Regions from separate parts of the Streptomyces sp. NPDC002306 genome, predicted to be linked through region 1. Evidence: riboswitches for the same ligand, from Rfam matches in the RefSeq annotation. Region 1 holds a riboswitch; the other holds the start of a gene.

Region 1 (3,986 bases):
GAGATGGGCAGGATGCCGGCGGAACCCCACGGAGCCGCCGAGATCGGGCCGACCCCGGTCTCGGGACCGGCCGCGGGCTGCATCGGGTGGTTCGGCAGGTACGGCGCCAGGTGCGACCGTACGGCCACCGGACCGACGCCGGGGCCGCCGCCGCCGTGCGGGATGCAGAACGTCTTGTGCAGGTTCAGGTGCGAGACGTCACCGCCGAAGTGGCCCGGCTTGGCGAGGCCGACGAGGGCGTTGAGGTTGGCCCCGTCGACGTAGACCTGACCGCCCGCCTCGTGCACCTGCGCGCAGATGTCGGCGACGTGCTCCTCGAAGACGCCGTGCGTGGACGGGTACGTGATCATCAGCACCGACAGCTCGTCGCGGTGCTTCTCGATCTTCGCGCGCAGGTCCTCGACGTCGATCTCGCCGTCGCCCGCCGTCTTCACCACGACGACCTTCATGCCGGCCATCACGGCGCTGGCGGCGTTGGTGCCGTGCGCGGAGGAGGGGATCAGGCAGACGGTCCGCTGGTCGTTCCCGTTGGCCCGGTGGTACCCGCGCACGGCGAGCAGACCGGCCAGCTCACCCTGCGAACCGGCGTTGGGCTGGAGGGAGACCTTGTCGTAGCCGGTGACCTCGGCGAGCCGCTCCTCCAGCTCACGGATGAGCGTCAGGTAGCCCTGCGCCTGCTCGGCGGGCGCGAAGGGGTGCAGCTGGCCGAACTCGGGCCAGGTGACCGGCTCCATCTCGGTGGTCGCGTTGAGCTTCATCGTGCAGGAGCCCAGCGGGATCATGCCGCGGTCGAGCGCGTAGTCGCGGTCGGACAGCCGGCGCAGGTAGCGCAGCATCGCGGTCTCGGAGCGGTGCTGGTGGAAGACCGGGTGGGTCAGGTACGCGTCGGTGCGCAGCAGCGCGGCCGGCAGGGTGTCCTCGGCGGTCTCGTCCAGCGCCTCGATGTCGCCCTCGACGCCGAAGGCCGTCCACACGGCGGCGATCTGCGCGCGCGTGGTGGTCTCGTCGCAGGCGAGGGAGACGTGGTCGGCGTCGACGAGGTGCAGGTTCACGCCGTGCTCGCGCGCGGCGGCCACCGTCGCGGCGGCCCGGCCCGGCACCCGCGCGGTGAGCGTGTCGAAGTAGGCGCCGTGCACGATCTCGACCCCGCCGGCGGTCAGACCCGCGGCGAGGAGCGTGGCGTAGCGGTGGGTGCGCCGGGCGACGGCCTTCAGGCCCTCGGGCCCGTGGTAGACGGCGTACATACCGGCCATCACGGCGAGCAGCACCTGCGCGGTGCAGATGTTGCTGGTCGCCTTCTCGCGGCGGATGTGCTGCTCACGGGTCTGGAGGGCGAGGCGGTAGGCCCGGTTCCCGTCGGCGTCGACGGAGACGCCCACGAGCCGTCCGGGCAGGCTGCGCGCGAACTTCTCGCGCACGGCCATGTAGCCGGCGTGCGGTCCGCCGAAGCCCATCGGCACACCGAAGCGCTGGGTGGTACCGACCGCGATGTCCGCGCCGAGCTCGCCCGGCGAGGTCAGCAGCGTCAGCGCGAGCAGGTCGGCGGCGACGGTGACGAGCGCGCCCAGCTCGTGCGCCTGGTCGACGAGCGGCTTGATGTCGCGCACCGCTCCGGAGGCGCCGGGGTACTGGACGAGCACGCCGTTGATCTCGCGCTCGGCGATCTCGGCCGGGATGCCGTCGCTGAGGTCGGCGACGACGACCTCCACACCGGTCGGCTCGGCGCGGGTCTGGATCACGGCGATGGTCTGCGGCAGCGCGTCCGCGTCGACCAGGAACAGACCCTTCTTGTTCTTGCCCATGCGCAGGGACAGCGCCATCGCCTCGGCGGCGGCCGTGCCCTCGTCGAGCAGCGAGGCCCCGGACGTCGGCAGGCCGGTGAGCTCGGCGACCATGGTCTGGAAGTTCAGCAGCGCCTCGAGCCGGCCCTGCGAGATCTCCGGCTGGTAGGGCGTGTACGCCGTGTACCAGGCCGGGTTCTCCATGACGTTGCGCAGGATGACCGGCGGCGTGAAGGTGCCGTAGTAGCCGAGGCCGATCATCGAACCGAGGACCTCGTTGCGGTCCGCGAGGGAGCGCAGCTCCGCCAGCACCTCGGCCTCGGTGCGGGCACCCGGCAGGTCGAGCGCGTCGGCGTTCTTGATCACATCCGGTACCGCGGCTGCCGTGAGTTCGTCCAACGAGCCGTACCCGACCTGCGCGAGCATCTTGGCCCGCGCCTCCTGGTCGGGCCCGATGTGGCGCTGCTCGAACGGGATTCCCTGTTCGAGCTCGGAGAGCGGAATGCGGTGGGCGGTCATTGCGGAGGCCTCCTGGTCTGACGCGACCTGCGAGGGGTACCTAGGCGCAGGTACCCGGACGGCCTCCCCCTCTGTCATCTCAACCTGAGAGTTTCACCGGATCACCCGGGACGGGGATACCGGCTTTCACCGTCGGTGAGAGCTGGGCGTCCGTCGACACCCGCTCTGCTTTCCAGAGTGACCTCGTCCGTGCGGTACGTGGGCCTGAGAGATTCCGGGGAGGAGTTGCTCCTTCGGCGCCTCCGATGATGTTGCTCGGAGGACTCTCCCGCACGGGGTCGGCAGCCGTTTGCCAGCGTACCAGCGCGGTCAACAAGGGCTCCTTCGAGTGGCCACCTTCCTGAATGTGCTCTTTTGTAGTGCTTACGAATGAGTTGCGACCTGGAGGAGGGCCCGTGCAGACCGATATCGATCCGCGCAACCTGATCGGCCGCAAGGCGTTCGACCGCAACGGGACCAAGATCGGCACCATTGACGAGGTCTACCTCGACGACGCCACCGGCGTGCCGGAATGGGCCGCCATACGTACCGGCCTGTTCTCGAGAGACGCCTTCGTCCCGCTGGAGCCCAGCGAACTGGTCGAGGGCGCCCTGCGCATCCCCTTCGAGCGAGCGCTGATCAAGGACGCCCCGGACTTCGGCGTCGGACGCCACCTCTCGCCCGAGCAGGAGCTCCAGCTCTACCACCACTACGGCCTCGACATCGCCGCTCCTCCCCCGATCCCGGACCACGACTTCGGCAAGCTGGCCGGCACGGACGAGGCCTGACCCCCCACCGCCCGCCCGTCCGCACTCCCCTCCACCCCCGACCCCACCGCTGCCCCACCGCTGCCCCACCGTCCCGCCCTCTCCTTGCCCGGCCGCCACCCGACCACCCGGCTGCCGGGCCGACGCACGACGTGGGCAAGGTCACGGCGGAACCTGGCATCCGCCCGCGCAGCCCCGCCCCGCGACGCGCGCCGGGACCCCTTCCGGCCCAACCTCGCCGGACGGACGGACAGACGGACCGACCGCACCGGCGAAACCGCGTCGGCCCCCGCACCCAGCCGGCTTCGAGCGGACCGCGCCCCCGGTCGGCGCCCATGACGTTCGCGCCGAGGACGGTGACCTCCACCTCGGCGCGGTCCCGGGGATCGCCGGGGGTGCGGCCGTGGCGCAGCGCGTTGTCCAGCAGGTTCGTCGCAGACCTCCTCGACCAGCTGGTCCAGGTCCAGCCGCAGCGGCACGGTTGCGAAGGTGTCGGGTGCCGCCCGCAGTCGGCCGCGCGCGAGGACGTTGCCGACGACGTCGGCCAGCCGGTCGGTGGCCCGGATACGGGGCAGATGGGAGGCGTGGACCGCGGGGCCCGCGTCCGCGCCCCCGTCGTCACTCCCCCGCCTGCCCCCGCCCCCTCCCCTGTCCCGATCCTGCCGACCGCTCGGCCGCGACACCGCCGCCGTCCGAGTCCGTATCCGAGTCTGTGTCTATGTCCGCGGTCGCGCTCGCGTTGGCGTCCATGCCCGATCGCGCGTCCAAGGTCACGACCATCGCCTCGGTCACGGCCGCGACAGCGCCCTCCTCGTCCGGTCTTCGCCGCACCAGCGGCAGCGGATCCGCCGGTTCCAGGTCCGGGTCGTCGATCCGGAAGGTCCGTACCCGCCCGGGTACCGATTCGGGCGTCTCGAACCGGACGGTGACCCGGCCGAGG
Region 2 (3,986 bases), on a different contig from region 1:
TGGTCAGGACCGAGCCCTGCGCCTCCATGACCGCGACCGGCGCGAAGTTCTCGGAGGCGATCATCTCCAGGGTGGACTGCTGGCGGTGCAGCTCGGCGTCGACGGCGGCGGCGACGTCCGGGTCGAGCTCGTGCAGGGGGGTGTTCAGAAGCGACATGGGTGGGTGACTCCTCAGCCGGCGGAAAAGGCGGTGTACTCGTCGGCGGAGAGCAGGTCGGCCGGCTCGTCCGTCACGCGCACCTTGAACAGCCAGCCGCCCTCGAAGGGGGCCGAGTTCACCAGCGACGGGTCGTTCACCACGTCCTCGTTGACCTCGGTGATCTCGCCGTCGACGGGGGAGTACAGGTCGCTGACCGACTTGGTCGACTCCAGCTCGCCGCAGGTCTCGCCCGCGGTCACCGTGTCACCGACCTCCGGGAGCTGGACGAACACGACATCGCCGAGCGCGTTGGCCGCGTGCTCCGTGATGCCGACCGTCGAGACGCCGTCCTCGGCGCCCGACAGCCACTCGTGCTCCTTGCTGTAGCGCAGCTGCTGGGGGTTGCTCATGGCCTGAATTCTCCTGTACGCGGGGGAGTGCTGGTGGATGGGGGATGGTCGCGACCGCTGGTGAGCGGCGGAAAGGTGCGCGGCGTCACGCGAGGACCGCGCTCAGTGTCTACTTCTGGCGCTTGTAGAACGGGAGCGCCACGACCTCGTACGGCTCGTGGGTACCTCGGATGTCCACGCCGACGCCCGTGGTGCCCGGCGCCGCGTGCGCCGCGTCGACGTACGCCATGGCGATCGGCTTGCCCAGCGTGGGCGAGGGGGCACCGGAGGTGACCTCGCCGATCACCTCACCGCCGGCCACGACGGCGTACCCGGCGCGCGGGACCCGGCGGCCCTCGGCGACCAGGCCGACCAGGACGCGCGGGGGGTTCGCCTCCGCGCGGGAAGCGGCCTCGGTCAGCGCGTCCCGGCCCACGAAGTCACCCTCCTTCTCGAACTTCACGACCCGCCCGAGCCCGGCGTCGAAGGGCGTCAGGGAGGTGGTCAGCTCGTGCCCGTACAGCGGCATGCCCGCCTCCAGGCGCAGCGTGTCCCGGCAGGACAGACCGCACGCGATCAGTCCGACGGGCGCGCCGGCCTCGGTGAGCGCCTGCCACACCTGCTCCGCGTCGGCCGGGGCCACGAACAGCTCGAAGCCGTCCTCACCGGTGTAGCCGGTGCGCGCGATGAGGGCGGGGACGCCCGCGACGGTGCCGGGCAGGCCCGCGTAGTACTTCAGGCCGTCCAGGTCGGCGTCGGTGAGGGACTTCAGGATGCCGGGGGACTCGGGGCCCTGGACGGCGATCAGGGCGTAGGCGTCGCGGTCGTCGCGGACCTCGGCGTCGAAGCCGGCGGACCGCTCCACGAGCGCGTCGAGCACGGTCTGCGCGTTGGAGGCGTTGGCGACGACCATGTACTCCGTCTCGCCCAGCCGGTAGACGATCAGGTCGTCGAGGATGCCGCCGTCCGCCTGGCAGATCATGGTGTAGCGGGCGCGGCCGACGCCGACGGAGCCGATGTTGCCGACCAGGGCGTGGTTCAGCAGGGCCGCGGCCTGCGCTCCGGTGACCGTGATCTCGCCCATGTGGGACAGGTCGAAGAGACCGGCCCTGGTGCGCACCGCGTTGTGCTCGTCCCGCTCGGAGCCGTAGCGCAGGGGCATGTCCCAGCCGGCGAAGTCGGTCATCGTCGCTCCGAGCGAGCGGTGCACGGCATCCAGCGCGGTGTGACGGAGTGGGGTACTGCTCATCGGACGGTCGTCTCCCAGGGCGATGGGGTCCCCTGCGCGGCGGAACCGGGCACGGGGGAGGGCGAGGTCGTTCCTCCCCATCTGTCATCGGAACCTGAGAGGTTCGTCGTGACCACGCGTGGTCAGGACTTGCACCTTGGGTGGAGCCGCTGTCGCAGCGGCCCGCTTTTCAGATGTGCCTCGCCCGCGCGGTAACTGGGGCCTGAGAGATTCAAGGGAGGGACTTGCTCCTTCGGCGCCCCGGCGCAGCAGTGCTGCTGGGGACTCTCCCGCGCGGATTCAAGCGGCCGGTATGCAGTTGGCGCGGACATCATCGCACGCCGCGTCCGCCGAGGGGCAGGCCGCATCTGTAACCGGCTTGTGGCGCTACGCGCACGAAAACACCGGACATCACGCATTACCGTCTCTTTACGCTTGGCGGGGAAAGGACTTACCTGACCCCAGGGGGAGGACGATGACGGTGAACAGGATCACGGCGTACGCCACTACGGCCGCCGCACTGCCCAAGCAGCCCGCGGCCGCGGCCGCTGAGGTGCGCGCGCCACTGCCCGCGCCGGTCGTCCGCGACCTGCGCGAGCGCTCCGGGCACAGCCCGCACGGCCTGGTCTTCGGCCCGCGCGACCTGGTCGTGATCACCGGCCTGCCCGGCAGCGGCAAGTCCACGCTGATGCGGCGCGCGGCCCGGGGCATCCGCGTCGACTCCCAGGACACCCGCGACCGCTGGGACGCCCGCGCGCCCCGTTTCCTGCCGTACGCCGTCTACCGCCCGCTCGTCCGCCTGGCCCACTACGCCGGACTGCGCCGCGCCGTGCGCACCGGCCGGGGTGTCGTGGTGCACGACTGCGGCACCCAGGCCTGGGTGCGTGACTGGCTGGCCCGCGAGGCCCGCCGCCGGGGCGGCACCCTGCATCTGCTGCTGCTCGACGTCACCCCGGGCGCGGCGCTGGAGGGCCAGCGCGACCGGGGCCGCGGCGTCTCGCGGTACGCCTTCCTGCGCCACCGCCGCGCCGCCGCCCGTCTGCTGCGCGCCGTCGAGAAGGGTGAGCTGCCCCCGGGCTGCGGCTCGGCGGTCCTGCTGGACCGTGAGGCGGCGGACGTACTGGGCCGGATCGACTTCGCGTCCTGAGGGGGGCGATGGCGCGGACGGGCGGAGGGGTGCGTGCGCGGGCGGGCCGACGTTCGGACGGGCACTCGTTCAAGCCGCCCGACGTTTCGATGGTCGAATCCCCAACAGGGGCGATGAATTGACGGTGGAATAGACGGACGGGTCGATGAATGGGCAATCAGATGCCGGATGTATCGACGAATCGACGGGTCAGGGGTCGGTCCGGGCGAGCGCCAGGCGGCGTGGTCCGCGGGCATGGCGTGACGGAGCGGCCTCCGGGGACCGTCGCGTATCGGTCTGCGGGACGATTGCGCGGGGGCCCGCACCGGTTAGCCTTTTGAGCCACAGCAGCGGTTCCCAGCAGGCGGTAGAGAGATGGACTTCCCGGCGGATCTTCCCGCGGACTTTTCCGCGGGCTTCCCCGCACAGACGCACCCCCATCCGCACGGCGGATGGCCCGGCAACGAGCTGGAGGAGGTGCTTTCCGCGGCCCTCGGCGTGCCGTCGGCCGGCGGACGGATCGTCGAGGTGCTCGGCCGCAGCTTCGTCTGGGTGCCGCTGCCCAACGGCGGAGGCCCGCACAGCGGCCCGCTCGACCTGCCCACCCTGGAGATCGAAGGCCAGGTGTACGTGCCGGTCTTCAGCTCCGAGCAACAGTTCCGGCAGGTCGTCGGCCCGCACATGCCGTACACCGTCGCGCCGGCGGTGGAGTTCGCCCGCGGCCTGCCGCCGCAGGTCGGCATCGCGGTGAACCCGGACGGCGTGGTGGGCATCCCGCTGCCGCCGACCGCGGTGGCGGAGCTGTGCCGCGGCGGACGCACCCCGCTGGACGGCTTCGCCAGCGGCGGCCGGGTGCGGCTGTTCGAACCGGACTGGCAGGACGACCCGGTGGACTTCCTCGCCGCGGCCTCGGCCGAGTTCGCCGACACCGGCGTCGTGCTCACCGCCCGCCGCTGCCTGGCCGCCATCGAGACCGGGGACCCCGTCCTGTTCGTCGGCGTCGAACTGGCCCAGTGGGAGGGCGACCTGCGCGTCCTGCCGATGGACGCGCTCGGCCGGGCGCTCGCCGGGGTCGCCGTGCGATGGCCGGTGAACCTCGTCCTG

What was found. Region 1 has a riboswitch for glycine ahead of gcvP (aminomethyl-transferring glycine dehydrogenase). Riboswitches for the same ligand answer to the same signal wherever they lie in the genome.
Region 2: linked by a shared signal. The riboswitch ahead of gcvT (glycine cleavage system aminomethyltransferase GcvT) and the one ahead of gcvP (aminomethyl-transferring glycine dehydrogenase) in region 1 are both predicted to bind glycine.

What each region holds. Positions count from the first base shown of each region.
Region 1 is NZ_JBSFCK010000057.1:10,052-14,037, reverse strand. It holds gene gcvP (aminomethyl-transferring glycine dehydrogenase) at 1-2,300, opposite strand, end outside; glycine riboswitch at 2,483-2,581, opposite strand; gene ACWCQK_RS38765 (PRC-barrel domain-containing protein) at 2,696-3,067, shown strand; gene ACWCQK_RS38760 (DNA polymerase IV) at 3,665-3,986, opposite strand, start outside.
Region 2 is NZ_JBSFCK010000013.1:5,617-9,602, forward strand. It holds gene glyA (serine hydroxymethyltransferase) at 1-157, opposite strand, end outside; gene gcvH (glycine cleavage system protein GcvH) at 172-549, opposite strand; gene gcvT (glycine cleavage system aminomethyltransferase GcvT) at 659-1,777, opposite strand; glycine riboswitch at 1,849-1,956, opposite strand; glycine riboswitch at 1,957-2,059, opposite strand; gene ACWCQK_RS24475 (AAA family ATPase) at 2,232-2,903, shown strand; gene ACWCQK_RS24480 (enhanced serine sensitivity protein SseB) at 3,258-3,986, shown strand, end outside.